Regions from separate parts of the Streptomyces sp. NPDC003016 genome, predicted to be linked through region 2. Evidence: riboswitches for the same ligand, from Rfam matches in the RefSeq annotation. Region 2 holds a riboswitch; each other region holds the start of a gene.
The links. A riboswitch is a leader RNA that binds a small molecule or an ion and turns the genes downstream of it on or off. The one in region 2 is predicted to bind cyclic di-AMP.
Positions count from the first base shown of each region.

Region 1: it holds a riboswitch for cyclic di-AMP, as region 2 does, so the genes downstream of both, ACWDZ4_RS30820 (M23 family metallopeptidase) here and ACWDZ4_RS16660 (transglycosylase SLT domain-containing protein) in region 2, are expected to answer to the same signal.
Region 3: it holds a riboswitch for cyclic di-AMP, as region 2 does, so the genes downstream of both, ACWDZ4_RS11545 (M23 family metallopeptidase) here and ACWDZ4_RS16660 (transglycosylase SLT domain-containing protein) in region 2, are expected to answer to the same signal.

Region 1 is NZ_JBSFTV010000050.1:14,717-18,847, reverse strand. It holds gene ACWDZ4_RS30830 (HPr family phosphocarrier protein) at 1-56, shown strand, start outside; gene ACWDZ4_RS30825 (GntR family transcriptional regulator) at 219-908, opposite strand; gene ACWDZ4_RS30820 (M23 family metallopeptidase) at 1,079-1,891, opposite strand; cyclic di-AMP (ydaO/yuaA leader) riboswitch at 1,905-2,102, opposite strand; gene ACWDZ4_RS30815 (M16 family metallopeptidase) at 2,337-3,704, opposite strand; gene ACWDZ4_RS30810 (M16 family metallopeptidase) at 3,725-4,131, opposite strand, start outside.
Region 2 is NZ_JBSFTV010000017.1:43,650-47,780, reverse strand. It holds gene ACWDZ4_RS16665 (aspartate/glutamate racemase family protein) at 1-407, opposite strand, end outside; cyclic di-AMP (ydaO/yuaA leader) riboswitch at 2,120-2,280, shown strand; gene ACWDZ4_RS16660 (transglycosylase SLT domain-containing protein) at 2,283-3,041, shown strand; gene ACWDZ4_RS16655 (GntR family transcriptional regulator) at 3,309-3,680, shown strand; gene ACWDZ4_RS16650 (pectate lyase family protein) at 3,929-4,131, opposite strand, start outside.
Region 3 is NZ_JBSFTV010000010.1:184,255-188,385, reverse strand. It holds gene ACWDZ4_RS11550 (PrsW family intramembrane metalloprotease) at 1-378, shown strand, start outside; gene ACWDZ4_RS11545 (M23 family metallopeptidase) at 523-1,650, opposite strand; cyclic di-AMP (ydaO/yuaA leader) riboswitch at 1,662-1,809, opposite strand; gene ACWDZ4_RS11540 (DUF2332 domain-containing protein) at 2,067-3,098, shown strand; gene ACWDZ4_RS11535 (PP2C family protein-serine/threonine phosphatase) at 2,989-4,131, opposite strand, start outside.

The DNA.
Region 1 (4,131 bases), on a different contig from region 2:
ACCGCCTGGCGAAGCTGGTCTCCGAGGGCCTCGACGAGCTTCCCGAGACCGTCTGACCACTCGTACGGGCGCATTCTCACGAGGGAGCCGCGACATCCCGGATTCGGGACGTCGCGGCTCCTTCGCTTTTGCGCGGAGACAGCTGAGATATACGTCAGGAATTCCGGGCAGCAGAAAAAGCCCCCGCCCATTCGCTTTCTTTGTATACGGCGCATCTGTTAATTGCGGCCGCCCCCGGTGTGTACGGCATGTTGCGAAGTCCTCACGCGTTCCGGCCGTGGGTCGGGGCGCCGCAGCCGGTACGCGGCCACCGCCCGTTCGGCGTGCAGGGCCGTCAGCGCCCGGGCCCGCTGCGCGTCGCCGCGCGCCACGGCGTCCACGATCGTGCCGTGTTCGGCCCAGGACTCGACGGGGCGGGCGGGCTGCTCGACGGCGTACATCCAGGTGATCTTGTGCCTGAGCTGGGTGAGCAGGGCCGTGAGGCCGGGGCTGCCGGACGCCTGGGCGAGCGTCTCGTGGAACCAGCCGCCCAGGGGGCTCAGGCCCTCGCCCTCGCCCCGGCGGGCCCGCTCCTGACCGAGCCTGACCAGGCCGCGCAACACCTTGAGGTGCGCCTCGGTGCGCCGCTGGGCGGCGCGGGCCGCCGCCAGCGGCTCCAGCAGCATTCTGACCTCCAGGAGGTCGGCGGCCTCCTGCGCGGTGGGTTCGGCCACGCAGGCGCCCGCGTGCCGGCGGGTGGTGACGAACCCCTCGGACTCCAGCGTGCGCAGGGCCTCGCGCACCGGGACGCGCGAGACGCCGTAACGGCGCGCCAGCAGCTCTTCGGTGAGCCGGCTGCCCCGCTCGAAGACGCCGGAGACGATGTCGTCACGGATCGCCGTGCATACCGATTGCGCGGGAATGCGCATGAGCGGACCTCCGCCTTGATCCTCGCGAAACGCGGTCGAATGACGCCTGTTCGGCGACTCTATTGCAGCGGCGCGCGATTTCCGACGGGCGGCAGGAATTCATGGATATATTTTGGCCAACGCCGAAGGCCCCGGCGGTAAGCCGGGGCCTTCGGGAAAACCGGGGTGCGTCAGACGTTCACGCCGTGCGCGCGCAGGTACGCGACCGGGTCCATGTCGGAGCCGTACTCGGGAGACGTACGGACCTCGAAGTGCAGGTGCGGGCCCGTCGAGTTGCCGGTCGAACCCGAGAGACCTATCTGCCGGCCCGGGGTGACGGCCTGCCCGACGGAGACGCCGATGGACGACAGGTGGCCGTACTGCGTGTACGTGCCGTCGTTCATCCTGATGACGATGTTGTTGCCGTACGCCCCGCCCCAGCCGGCCTCGACGACGGTGCCCGCACCGACGGCCACGACGGAACTGCCGGACGCGGCCCGGAAGTCGACGCCGGAGTGGCTGCCGGAGGACCAGAGCGAGCCGCCGCTCCGGTAGCCGGTGGTCACGGCGGAACCGGCGACCGGAAGGGTGTAGGCGGTGAGGCGCTCGCGCTCCGCCGCACGGGCGGCGCGCTCCTCGGCCTCGCGCTTCGCACGCTCCTTCTCGGCCCTGGCTTCCGCCTTGCGCCTGGCCTCGGCCTTGCGCGCCGCCTCGGCCCTGCGCTCGGCCTCCGCCTTGTCGGCGGCGTGCTGCTGCGCCTCGGCCTGGGCGGCGATCCGGTCGGCGAGGGAGTCGCCGACGACGAGGGCCTGGGTCAGGCCGGTCGCCTCGACGGAGTGGGCCGCGTCGGCGCTGGTGCCGGCGGCGAGGGCCGGAGAGGCCAGGCTCCCGACGGCGCCGGTCGTCGCGAGGGTGGCAACGCCCGCGAGGCTCGCGCTCCTGCGCGTCAGACGGCCCGGACGGCTCGGACGACGGTGCTTCCCGGTGGCACGGGTGAACGCCATGGAGTGGCTGGTCCTTTCCTTCCTTCTCGCCTACCGGGTTAGCTGACGGGTTCGGAGCAGGAAGGTCTCCTACGGACCCCTTCCGTACGTACGCACGGAAGGACGTCCGATTCACCCCAGGGACTGGGCTCCTCCAGCCGCGAAGACGGCAGGAGGGTGGGTCCCCGGCTCCCCAGGCTCGCGCCTGACGGGGACTCGGCGATGACTGCCCGGTGCCGCGGATGCGGCTCACTGCTGACGGACAGCCGGACCGACGCTAAACGGGACATCTTTCAATCACCAAAAAGACCCCGCACTTTGTAACGCACCCCACAGGTCAGAAAGGCAACCTCCGCAACAAAACGGACATACGCCAAGGACCCCGGCAGCCTGTCGGCCACCGGGGTCCCTCCACCTCCCGTGGTGAGGGAGTTGCGCAATCGGCTCGGCTCGAACGGACGGACCGTCAGCCGGCGACCACCGTCACGTCACCGATGCCGAGCGCCCTGACGGGCTCCTCGATCTGCGACGCGTCCCCGACGAGGACCGTGACCAGACGGTCCTCGGGGAAGGCGCTGACGACCGCCGCAGTGGCCTCCACCGTGCCCGTCTCAACGAGGCGGGCGTACAGCTGGGCCTGGAAGTCGTCCGGCAGGTGCTGCTCGACCTGGTCGGCGAGCGTGCCGGCGACGGCCGCCGCCGTCTCGTACTTGAGCGGTGCGACACCCACCAGGTTCTGCACGGCGACGTCGCGCTCGGCGTCGGTGAGGCCCTCGGCCGCGAGGGTGCGCAGCACCTTCCACAGGTCTTCGAGCGCCGGGCCCGTGGACTCCGTGTCCACCGAGCCGCTGATCGCCAGCATCGCGGCGCCCGATCCGTCGGGAGCGGAGCGCAGCACCTGGCCGAAGGCGCGCACGCCGTACGTGTAGCCCTTCTCCTCGCGCAGGACGCGGTCCAGGCGGGAGGTGAGCGTGCCGCCCAGGCAGTACGTGCCGAGGACCTGGGCCGGCCAGACGCGGTCGTGCCGGTCGGGGCCGATCCGGCCGATGAGCAGCTGCGTCTGGACCGCGCCGGGGCGGTCCACGATGACCACACGGCCGGTGTCGTCGGCCGTCACCGGCGGTACGGGGCGGGGCTCGGCGGTGTCGCCCTTCCACGCCCCCAGGGTGTCGGCCAGTACGGCGTCCAGGTCGGTGCCGTCGAGGTCGCCGACGATCACGGCGGTGGCGGTCGCGGGACGCACGTGCGCCGCGTAGAAGCCCTTCACGGCGGCGGAGTCGATGCGCTTGACCGTCTCCTCGGAGCCCTGGCGCGGACGCGACATGCGCGAGGTCGCCGGGAACAGCTCCTTGGAGAGCTGCTTGGCGGCGCGGCGGGACGGGTTGGCCGTCTCGTGCGGGATCTCGTCGAGCCGGTTGGCCACCAGCCGCTCGATCTCGCCGTCCGCGAAGGCGGGCGCGCGCAGCGCGTCGGCGAGCAGGCCGAGCGCCTTGGGCAGCCGGGAGACCGGGACCTCCAGGGAGACCCGGACGCCCGGGTGGTCGGCGTACGCGTCGAGCGTGGCGCCGCAGCGCTCCAGCTCGGCGGCGAACTCCTCGGCGGAGTGCTTGTCGGTGCCCTCGGAGAGGGCCCGCGACATGATCGTGGCCACACCGTCGAGGCCCTCGGGCTCGGCCTCCAGGGGGGCGGCGAGGAAGACCTCGACGGCCATGACCTGCTGGCCGGGGCGGTGGCAGCGCAGGACGGTCAGGCCGTTGGGCAGGGAGCCGCGCTCGGGGGCGGGGAACGCCCACGGCGTGGGGGTGCCCGCCTGCGGCTGGGGGTGGAATTCCATGCTCACGGCTGCGGTGTCGGTCACTTGTCCGCCCCTTCCTGCGTACCGGCCGCACCGGCGGCGTCTGCGGTGTCGTCGGCTGCGGCTGCGTCCGCCGCGGGTGTCGGCTCGTACACCAGGACCGCGCGGTTGTCCGGGCGCAGGCGGGCCTCGGCGGCCGCCTGGACCTCCTCCGCCGTGATGTCCAGGACGCGCTGGACGGCGGTCAGCGCGAGCTGGGGGTCGCCGAACAGGACGGCGTACCGGCAGAGTTCGTCGGCGCGGCCCGCGACCGTACCGAGCCGGTCGAGCCACTCGCGCTCCAGCTGGGCCTGCGCGCGCTCCATCTCCTCGGGCGTGGGGCCCTCGGCGGCGAAGCGGGCCAGCTCCTCGTCGACCGCGCGCTCGATGTCGGGCACCTCGACGCCGGCCGACGTCTTGACGTCCA
Region 2 (4,131 bases):
GCGTCCGCCTCCTCCCTGATCAGGTCGCACGTGGGCCCGAAGGTGCTCTCCACCGTGGCGACCACCGCTATGCGGACCGTGTCGCGCTCCGGCGCGGCGGCGACGGCCGCGGCCGCCATCGGACGGTCCAGGCGCAGCACGGGGACACCGAGCCGCGCGCCGTACGCCTCCGCCACCGCGCCGATGGTGGAGCACGTGCAGAGCACGGCCGTGGCCCCGCCCTCACCGACGGCCGCGGCGAGCACCGCGGCGACCTCGGAGTCCGCGGCGCCGGGCCCGCCGGAGCGGGCCCTGGCCAGCAGTTCCTCATGGATCACGTGGCGCATTTCGAGGCCGGGGTGCTCGCGGTCGCGCAACGCCTCGAAGACGGGGACGTGGGCGGGCGAGGTGTGCAGCAGTGTGAGCATGCCCGCGATCCTAGAACGCGATCGGGACGTGTCCCCGGTGCGGAGCAGCCCGGAACACGGTCCGGCGGCGGTGTCAGTGGCGGTGCCTGGGGTCTGTCCTGTCGATCAGCGCAACGGGGACACACATGAGCCGGCGTGCCGAAGAGAGCGGCTGTACCGCGGAACTGACGGGTGATCTGGAGGTTGCCTACCGCGATCCGCGGGAACGGAAGCTCAGGTCCGGAGCAGCTGTGGGCCACCGGCCCCGACGTGGACCGCGCCGCCGAGTGGTGGCTGCGCGAGCTGGGCGCCCCCCCTTCCCGTACCTCTTCGCCTTCTCCCGCTCGCCGTGGAGGAGATGCTGCCGCCCAGTGGAGAGGCGGCCCGCTCCCCGCAGCAGGACCGAGACGAAGACCGGGGCTGGTGGCCGATCCTGCGGCTGCCCGCCCTCGTCGGCCGCGTCGCCGCCGGGGCGAACTGCCTGGACCCCGGCCCCTCGGCCCTGGCGGGTGAGCCGCGGCTGCCGGCCCTGCCGGGGGTCGTCGCCCGGCTCGCCTACCGCACCCCGGCGGGCGATCCGCTTCCGCTGCGCCCCGCGATCGGCGCGGCGACATCCCGGCTGCGTGAGGAGCCGGCCGCGGGGACCGGCCCGCTCACACTCTTCTCGCTGCAGAGCAACTACCCGGGGGGAGACGCCCCTTCCACCGGGGTGCTCACCGCCCACCCGACGGTCACAGAGGTGGGCGACACGACGTACGCCGTACGCCATCTGCGTGTGGATCCCGTCGCGCTCAAGGGGCCTGACGTTCCGTTGCTGGAGTTCCTGGACGCCTGCCTCGACTCCGTGCTCCCCTCCCCGCGGCTGCCCAGCCCTTCCGGGCTGCCCGGCCGTCGCGGACCTGCGGCTGCTGCTGAGCGACGGCTTCGCCGCGCTCGGGGAGCCTCTGGCCGCCGACGGCGACCGGGTCCCGGGCTGGGTGCGGCACCCCGCGCGCCCGGTGCCGCACCTGGCGGAGGAGTGCGCCCAGGTCTGCGGACTGGACGAGGACGCCGCGGTGCTCTCTCTGATGCTGCTCGCCCTGCCGGACCCCTCGGACCGCAACGTCAAGGGGTGGACCGGCCGGAAGCCGGTCCACTTCAAGACTGCGGTGGCCGAACGGGGCGGATCGGAGGTGGTGTTGCGCGCGGACCGGGCGCGGGCGGGCCGTTCCCTCTTCCCGTCGGGCGCCTGGCAGGAGCGCAAGCCGCCGCGCCTCCCCCTGGAGGCGTCGAAGCTCGGCCTGCTGTCACTGGCCAGGGAGCGTCGGCCGACGTCACACCTGGCGGCGGTGCCCTCCGGTCCGCCGCCCTGCTTTTCGCGGATGCGTAGGAGGTCCGTAACGGCTGGAGCCGGCCGGAGAGAGCCCCGAACCCTTGCGATGCAATATCGGGCTAAATGCCTCTATCGCATGCCATATAGCATGCCTGTTGGGGCGGTTGGGCGCCCGCCTTTGACCGGCGGAGCCCCCCAAGTGATATGAGTCACGGCCCACAACGGCATGGCGGAAGCGGTACTGGGCACAGTTCCGGCCCCCAGAAAGAAAGTTGAGTCCTCGCTCAGGGCGAGTGACGGATTTTTCTCCGTCCGGAACCGCGATATGGATCATGCGGAGCAATTTCAGGGCTTGTTCCGCCCGGCCACTCTCGCTTACGGTCACCGTCAATCCGGGTGGACCGCCGAATCCTGCCGCCGTCCGGAAACCACACCCACTCACGTACGGCAGGAGCGGGGGACCCAGGTAAGCCGCCGATCCGGAATGCCGGAACGGCTCGGGGTGAAGTCGCATTCACATGCGGCCGGGCATCTCCAGCCCGAACCCGACAGCTCACCTCGCAGGCGACGGAGAGGAATTCACCATGCCCGCAAAGGGTAAGCACCGTCGTTCCAAGTACGCCTCACTCACTCGGGGCTTCATCGCCGCGGGCACGGGAGGCGCCGCACTCGTCCTCCCGCTCATCGGCGCGACCTCTGCCGGCGCGGCGCCGCAGGCCGTCGCTGCCGAGAAGGCCGACTCCGTCATCTATGCCGTGATGTCCGGCGACTCGCTCTCCAAGATCGCCGGTGACCACTCCGTGGCCGGTGGCTGGGAGAAGCTGTACCAGGACAACCGGGAGGCCGTCGGCGACAACCCCTCGCTGATCCGTCCCGGCCTTGAGCTGACCATCGCCAGGGGGACCGAGGCCAAGGCCGAGGCCGAGAGGCCGGCGTCCGCCTCCGACCGGGCCGACCGTTCCGAGCGGAAGACCGCACCGGCCGCCGAAAGCGACGCCCCCGCCGTGGAATCCGCGTCCTATTCCAACGACCTCGACGGCTGGATCAAGGAATCGCTGGCCATCATGGCCAAGCACGGAATTCCCGGTACGTATGACGGAATTCACCGGAACATCATGCGCGAGTCCTCGGGCAACCCGATGGCCATCAACAACTGGGACTCCAACGCAGCCGCCGGAACGCCCTCCAAGGGGCTTCTCCAGGTGATCCAGCCGACGTTCCAGGCCTATCACGTGCCCGGTACGTCGATGGACAGTTACGACCCGGTCGCCAATATCACCGCCGCGTGCAACTACGCCGCCGACAGGTACGGCTCGATCGACAATGTGAACGGCCCCTACTAGGAGGCCCACGTCGTCGGCCCCGCTCCCCCGCCGTTCAGGCGGTGGGGCGGGGCCGACGGCGTCGTCCGTCCGGGTCGCGGAGGTACGCGAGGTACACCACGCCGGGCCCCAGCCAGACGGGCCCCGGGGCGAGTGTCTCGCCGTCGAGCCGGGGAGAAGGCGAGGGCGGTGCTGAACAGCTGCCCCGGAGCCCGTGCGCGCACGCCGTGCCCGGCAAGCAGCCAGACGTCCAGGTCCCCGGCGGGCTCGGCGAGCTGCCCCACGCGGGTGCCGTCCAGCGGCTCGGCCGCCTCCCGCGGCTGCTCGTGCGACCCGGCGCCCGAGCTGAGCGGCGTCCGCCGGCTGTCCGGCCCCGACGCGGTACGCGCCCGGACAGCCCCGGCCGTGGTCCTGGTCCTGCTGATGCCGGGTGAGCGCCTGCCCGGCACGGCGCACATCGCCACCGCCCTCGGCGTGGCCGAGATCACCGTCCGTCGCGCCCCGGTCCCGCTGTGTGCCGACGGCGTACTGGAACACCGGCGCGGGCGGGGCGGCGGCACGGGCGGGACGCCGGCGACCCGGCCGCCGGGCATCCGGCTCCGGGCACCGTCCTCGCCACCGGCGCCTACCGCTCGGACGCGGAGGCGGTGCACCGGCTGATCGACCACCGGCTCGCCCTGGAGTGCGGCCTCGCCCGCCGGGCGGCCGGCCGCGCGACCGAGGAAGCTCTGGGTCGCCTCGACGGCCCCGCCGCTCACCGTCCCCTCCGGCGTGGTGCTGGCCTGGCGGCGACTCGACCGCTCTGCCCGCCGTACCCCTTGGACGCCCTGCGCTCCGCCCACCACGAGCACCGCGCGCTCCTCGACGCCCTGCGCCGCCGGGACACGGCGGCGGCCGCTGTGCGCCGGTCAGCCGATCCGGCCGGTGCCCGCGCCCGCCGTCACCGAGGAGACGACGGAGGAGGCCGGCTCCGCCGTGTAGCTGTACGGCGGGTTCGTGAAGGAGCCCGTACGGGATATCTCGGTCGCGGCGCCTCCGAGGTCGTTGCCGCGCAGCACCGCGTACCCGTCGACCTCACTGCTGCGGCTGGTGGTCACGGCGAGCTTGGTCG
Region 3 (4,131 bases), on a different contig from region 2:
AGCCGGGCAGCATCCGGCGGGCGGGCCCCGTCCCGGGCCGCCGCCCGTGCCGCCGCCCGTGCCGTCGCCGAGTACGAGGTCTTCGCGACGTCCCTGGCCTTCCTGCGCCACCGGGCCCACCGCGGCGCGGTGGGCCCGGACTTCGCGGCACGCGAGCAGGAGCTGCTGCACCACCTGTGGCAGCGCAGGGACGTGGCCGGACCGGCGCTGGAGTACGCGGCGTGGGCGACGAGCCGGGCATGGGCCCCGCCACCGCCCCCGCGGCAGTCCCGGCCGCACCCACGGCCGTCACCGGCGCCGTGGTACGGACCGCCGCCCCAGCGCCCCGCCCCGCACCGGGACCACGCCGTCTACAACCCGTACCGGCAGCAGCGGTAACAGAGCCGGCAGCCCTGGCGACGGGGGGTGTGTGCCAGGACTGCCGGGGACTGAGGGGAACCGCGGGACATACCGTCAGGCCACCGGACCACCGGACCACCGGGCCGTCCGGGGCAGCAGGCCGTCCGGGCCACCGGCCGGCCGTCAGACCGTGAGGCCCTTGTCCCGCAGCCACGCGGCCGGGTCGACGCCGGCGCCGCCGGGCGTGTGCACTTCGAGGTGGAGGTGCGCTCCCGTCACATTGCCGGTGGCGCCCACGCGGCCGATGACGTCGCCCGTTCCGACCTCCCCGGAGGTGGCGGTCATCGAGGAGAGGTGGCAGTACCAGACCTCCGTGCCGTCCGGGAGCTCCAGGACGATGCGGTAGCCGTACGCACCCGACCAGCCCGCCGACGTGATGGTGCCGCCGTGCACGGCCTTGACCGGCGTACCCGTCGGGGCGGCGAAGTCCAGGCCGGTGTGCTGGCCGGAGGACCACATCGAGCCGGACTGGCCGTAGGTGGAGGTGAGCGTGTACGACGAGGTCGGCAGCGAGTAGCTGGCGGCCAGCTTGGCGAGCCGCTCCTGCTCGGCCTTGCGCGCGGCCTCTTCCTCCGCCTGTCGCTTCTCCTCCTCGGCCTTCCGCTTCTCCTCCTCGGCCTTGGCCTCCGCCGCGCTCTGCTGCTCGGCCGCCTCGGCCGCGGCCTGCTCGGCGGCCTTCGCCTCGGCGGCCACCTTGGCCTCGGCGTCGGCGGCGTCCTGCTGCTGCTCGGCCTGCTGGAGGATGCGGGCGCGCAGCGCCTCGCCCGCGTCGGTGGTGCCCTGCCGCGCGTCGGCGGTGGTGACGCCCGCGGTGGTGAGCGGGGCGGCCGCCAGGATCGTTTCGCCCGCCGTGCCCGTACCCGCCTGAACGCCGGAGCCCGATCCGGAGCCCGCGTCGTCGGACATCAAGGAGCCTATGCCGGGAAGGGACTCGGCGTCGGGCAGCGAGTCCGCTATCGCGTCGGGAAGGGAGATCGAGACGGCCGGCTTGTCCTGCGCGGTGGCTATGCCGCCCGCGCCGACCGCGGCGATGACGCCGACACCGAGAACGGTGGAACTGCGGCCGATTCCGCCGCGCTGCTTGACGACGCGATGACGGCCGCGTACGGGCCGGATGGACTCCTCGGTGGGGTTCCACTCTCCCCAGGTTCCCTCGGCGCCACCGGGAATCCCGGCGGCGTTCGGAACGTTCGGTACCTCGTACCCGTAAGAGGGCAGGGGTGCTTCGGGGGCAGGCCTGTTGGACGCCACGGAGGCGTGCTCCTTTCCTTCCTTCTCGCCTACCGGGTTAGCTGACGGGTTCGGAGCAGGAAGGTCTCCTACGGGCCTCCTCGTAGGTACGAAGGAGTCCGATTCACCCCAAGGAACGTGGTTCCCCGGTTCCCTTGCGGAATTCGGCGCGTGCGCACGGTGTCGTCTCTTGTGACGACTGGGACGACCGCGCTGCGTTATCGAACGTTAATAGACACCGGGTCCGCTTTCCAAGCCGTTCCAGGTGATCGTTAACGATATTGGCACGGACCAATCGCCACACATATGGTCACAGCGGGGCGAGTTGCCATGCCCCCGATCGACATTCCGAAACCTCGAAGTGGTGACGGTTCGTCAATTGTTATGCGCAGGGGCGTCTTACGACTACACAGTGTCGCCGGACTAGCTTCGTCACCATGGTTGCCAACAGCACGCGGTCCGTGGCCGGCCGCTACCGCGAGTTCTCCGAACAGCAGGCGCAGGGCGTCTCCCCCGGCTACGCCGAACTCACCGCCCGCATCAGCGAGGACGAGGAGCTCTGCGCCCTCATCGCCGCCCTGCCGCCCGGCAACAAGCAGCAGCCCAACCTCCTCCTCGCCGCCGTCCGTTTCCTCGGCGGCCCCCACGAGCGGTGGGTGTCCTTCCGCGCCTGGACCCTGGCCCACTGGGACGCCGTACGCGCCGTCGTGCTGACCCGCTTCACCCAGACCAACGAGCCCGCCCGCTGCGCCACCCTGCTGCCCCTCCTCGCCGCGCTCCCGCAGCCCCTCGCCCTCATCGAGGTCGGCGCCTCCGCCGGCCTGTGCCTCCACCCCGACCGCTACGCCTACCGCTACGACGGCGGCGCCGTCCTGGGCTCCTCCCCCGTCACCTTCGACTGCCGTACGGAGGGTCCCGTGCCCCTGCCCACCGCGCTGCCCGACATCGCCTGGCGCGCCGGCATCGACCTCGACCCCCTCGACCCCACCGACGAGGACGACGTCCGCTGGCTCCAGTCGCTGATCTGGCCGGGCCGTGCGGAGCGCCCGCGCCAGCAGCTCGCCGCCATCGAGGCCGTACGTACGGCGCCCCGCCCCCGCATCGTCCGCGGCGACCTCGTCGACCACCTCCCGGCGCTGGCCGCCGACGCCCCGGCGGACGCCACCCTGGTCGTCTTCCACACCGCCGTACTGACCTACCTGCCGCTCGCCCGCCGCGAGGAGTTCGCCGCGCTCGTCCGCGCGCTGCCGGGCCACTGGATCTCCAACGAGCACCACACCGTGCTGCCCTGGCTCGATGCCCCCGCCCCCGACGACGAGCACCTGCTCACCCTCGCCCTCGACGAGCGCGCGGTCGCCTTCACGGCTCCGCACGGCCAGGGTCTGCACTGGTTCGGTGCGACGAGTGCGACGAGTGCGACGGGAGAGGCGGGTGCGACAGGTGCGGCGAGTGCGCCGCCACCCGCCTGACCAGGCTCACGGTCCGACGGCGGTCCGGCTGCCCCTCGGCGGGCCGTGCGACCGCCAGCAGGGCCATGTCGTCCGTGGCGGCCCCGTGCGTGTGCAGCCGTACGTCGTCGGTGATCGCGTCCAGCAGCTCCTCGGGTCCCGGGAAGATCCGCCCGCGCAGCCGCGCGGGCGGATCGTAGAAGACACCGGCGGCGTTCCTGGCCTCGGAGAGGCCGTCCGTGAAGAGCAGCAGCGTGGCGCCCGGCGGGAACGCGCATTCCTGGGCCCGGTCGGGCCAGGCCGCCAGCTCGCCCATCCCCAGCGGCAGCGCGGCCTCGGTCGGCACGATCTCCGTGAGATCCCCGTCGGCGTACAGCATGAGCGGTTCCGGATGGCCGCGGTTGACCAGCCGTACGACGCCCTGACCGCGCGGGATCTCGGCGAGCACGGCGGTCGTGAACCCCTCGAAGGCGTCCAGCCCGTCCCGCCGCGCGCCCTCCCGCATGAGTGCCCGCTCCAGCCGCTGCGCGACACCTTCGAGCGACCTCTCCTGCTCGGCGGCCTCCCGGAACGCCCCGATGACGACGGCCACCGCCTCCACCGCGCCGAGCCCCTTCCCGCGTACGTCGCCGACCACCAGCCGCACCCCGGCCGGTGTGTCCTGTACGGCGAAGAGGTCCCCGCCGATGAACGCGTCCGCCTGCGCTGCCTCGTACCGCGCCGCGACGTGCAGACCGGCGATCCGGCCGGGCGGCGTGGGGAGCACGGCGCGCTGGGCCGCCTCGGCGATGGTGCGGGCGGAGGCGAGCTGCTCCCCGCTGCGGCGTACGACGCGGTTGATGACCAGCGCGAGGACGGCGACGGTGACCATGGTGACCAGTTCGGTCACCGACTCGACCTCGGTCGAGGTGCCGTTGTGGAGATGCAGCCCCACGACGGCGCCGATCGCGGCGGCACCGGTCAGGAGCGTGTTGAGGGGGGAGAAGAACGGCGCGGCGATCAGCGGGGCGGCGGCGAAGAGCGGCGACGCGGTGAAGTGCGGCGGCGTGACGAC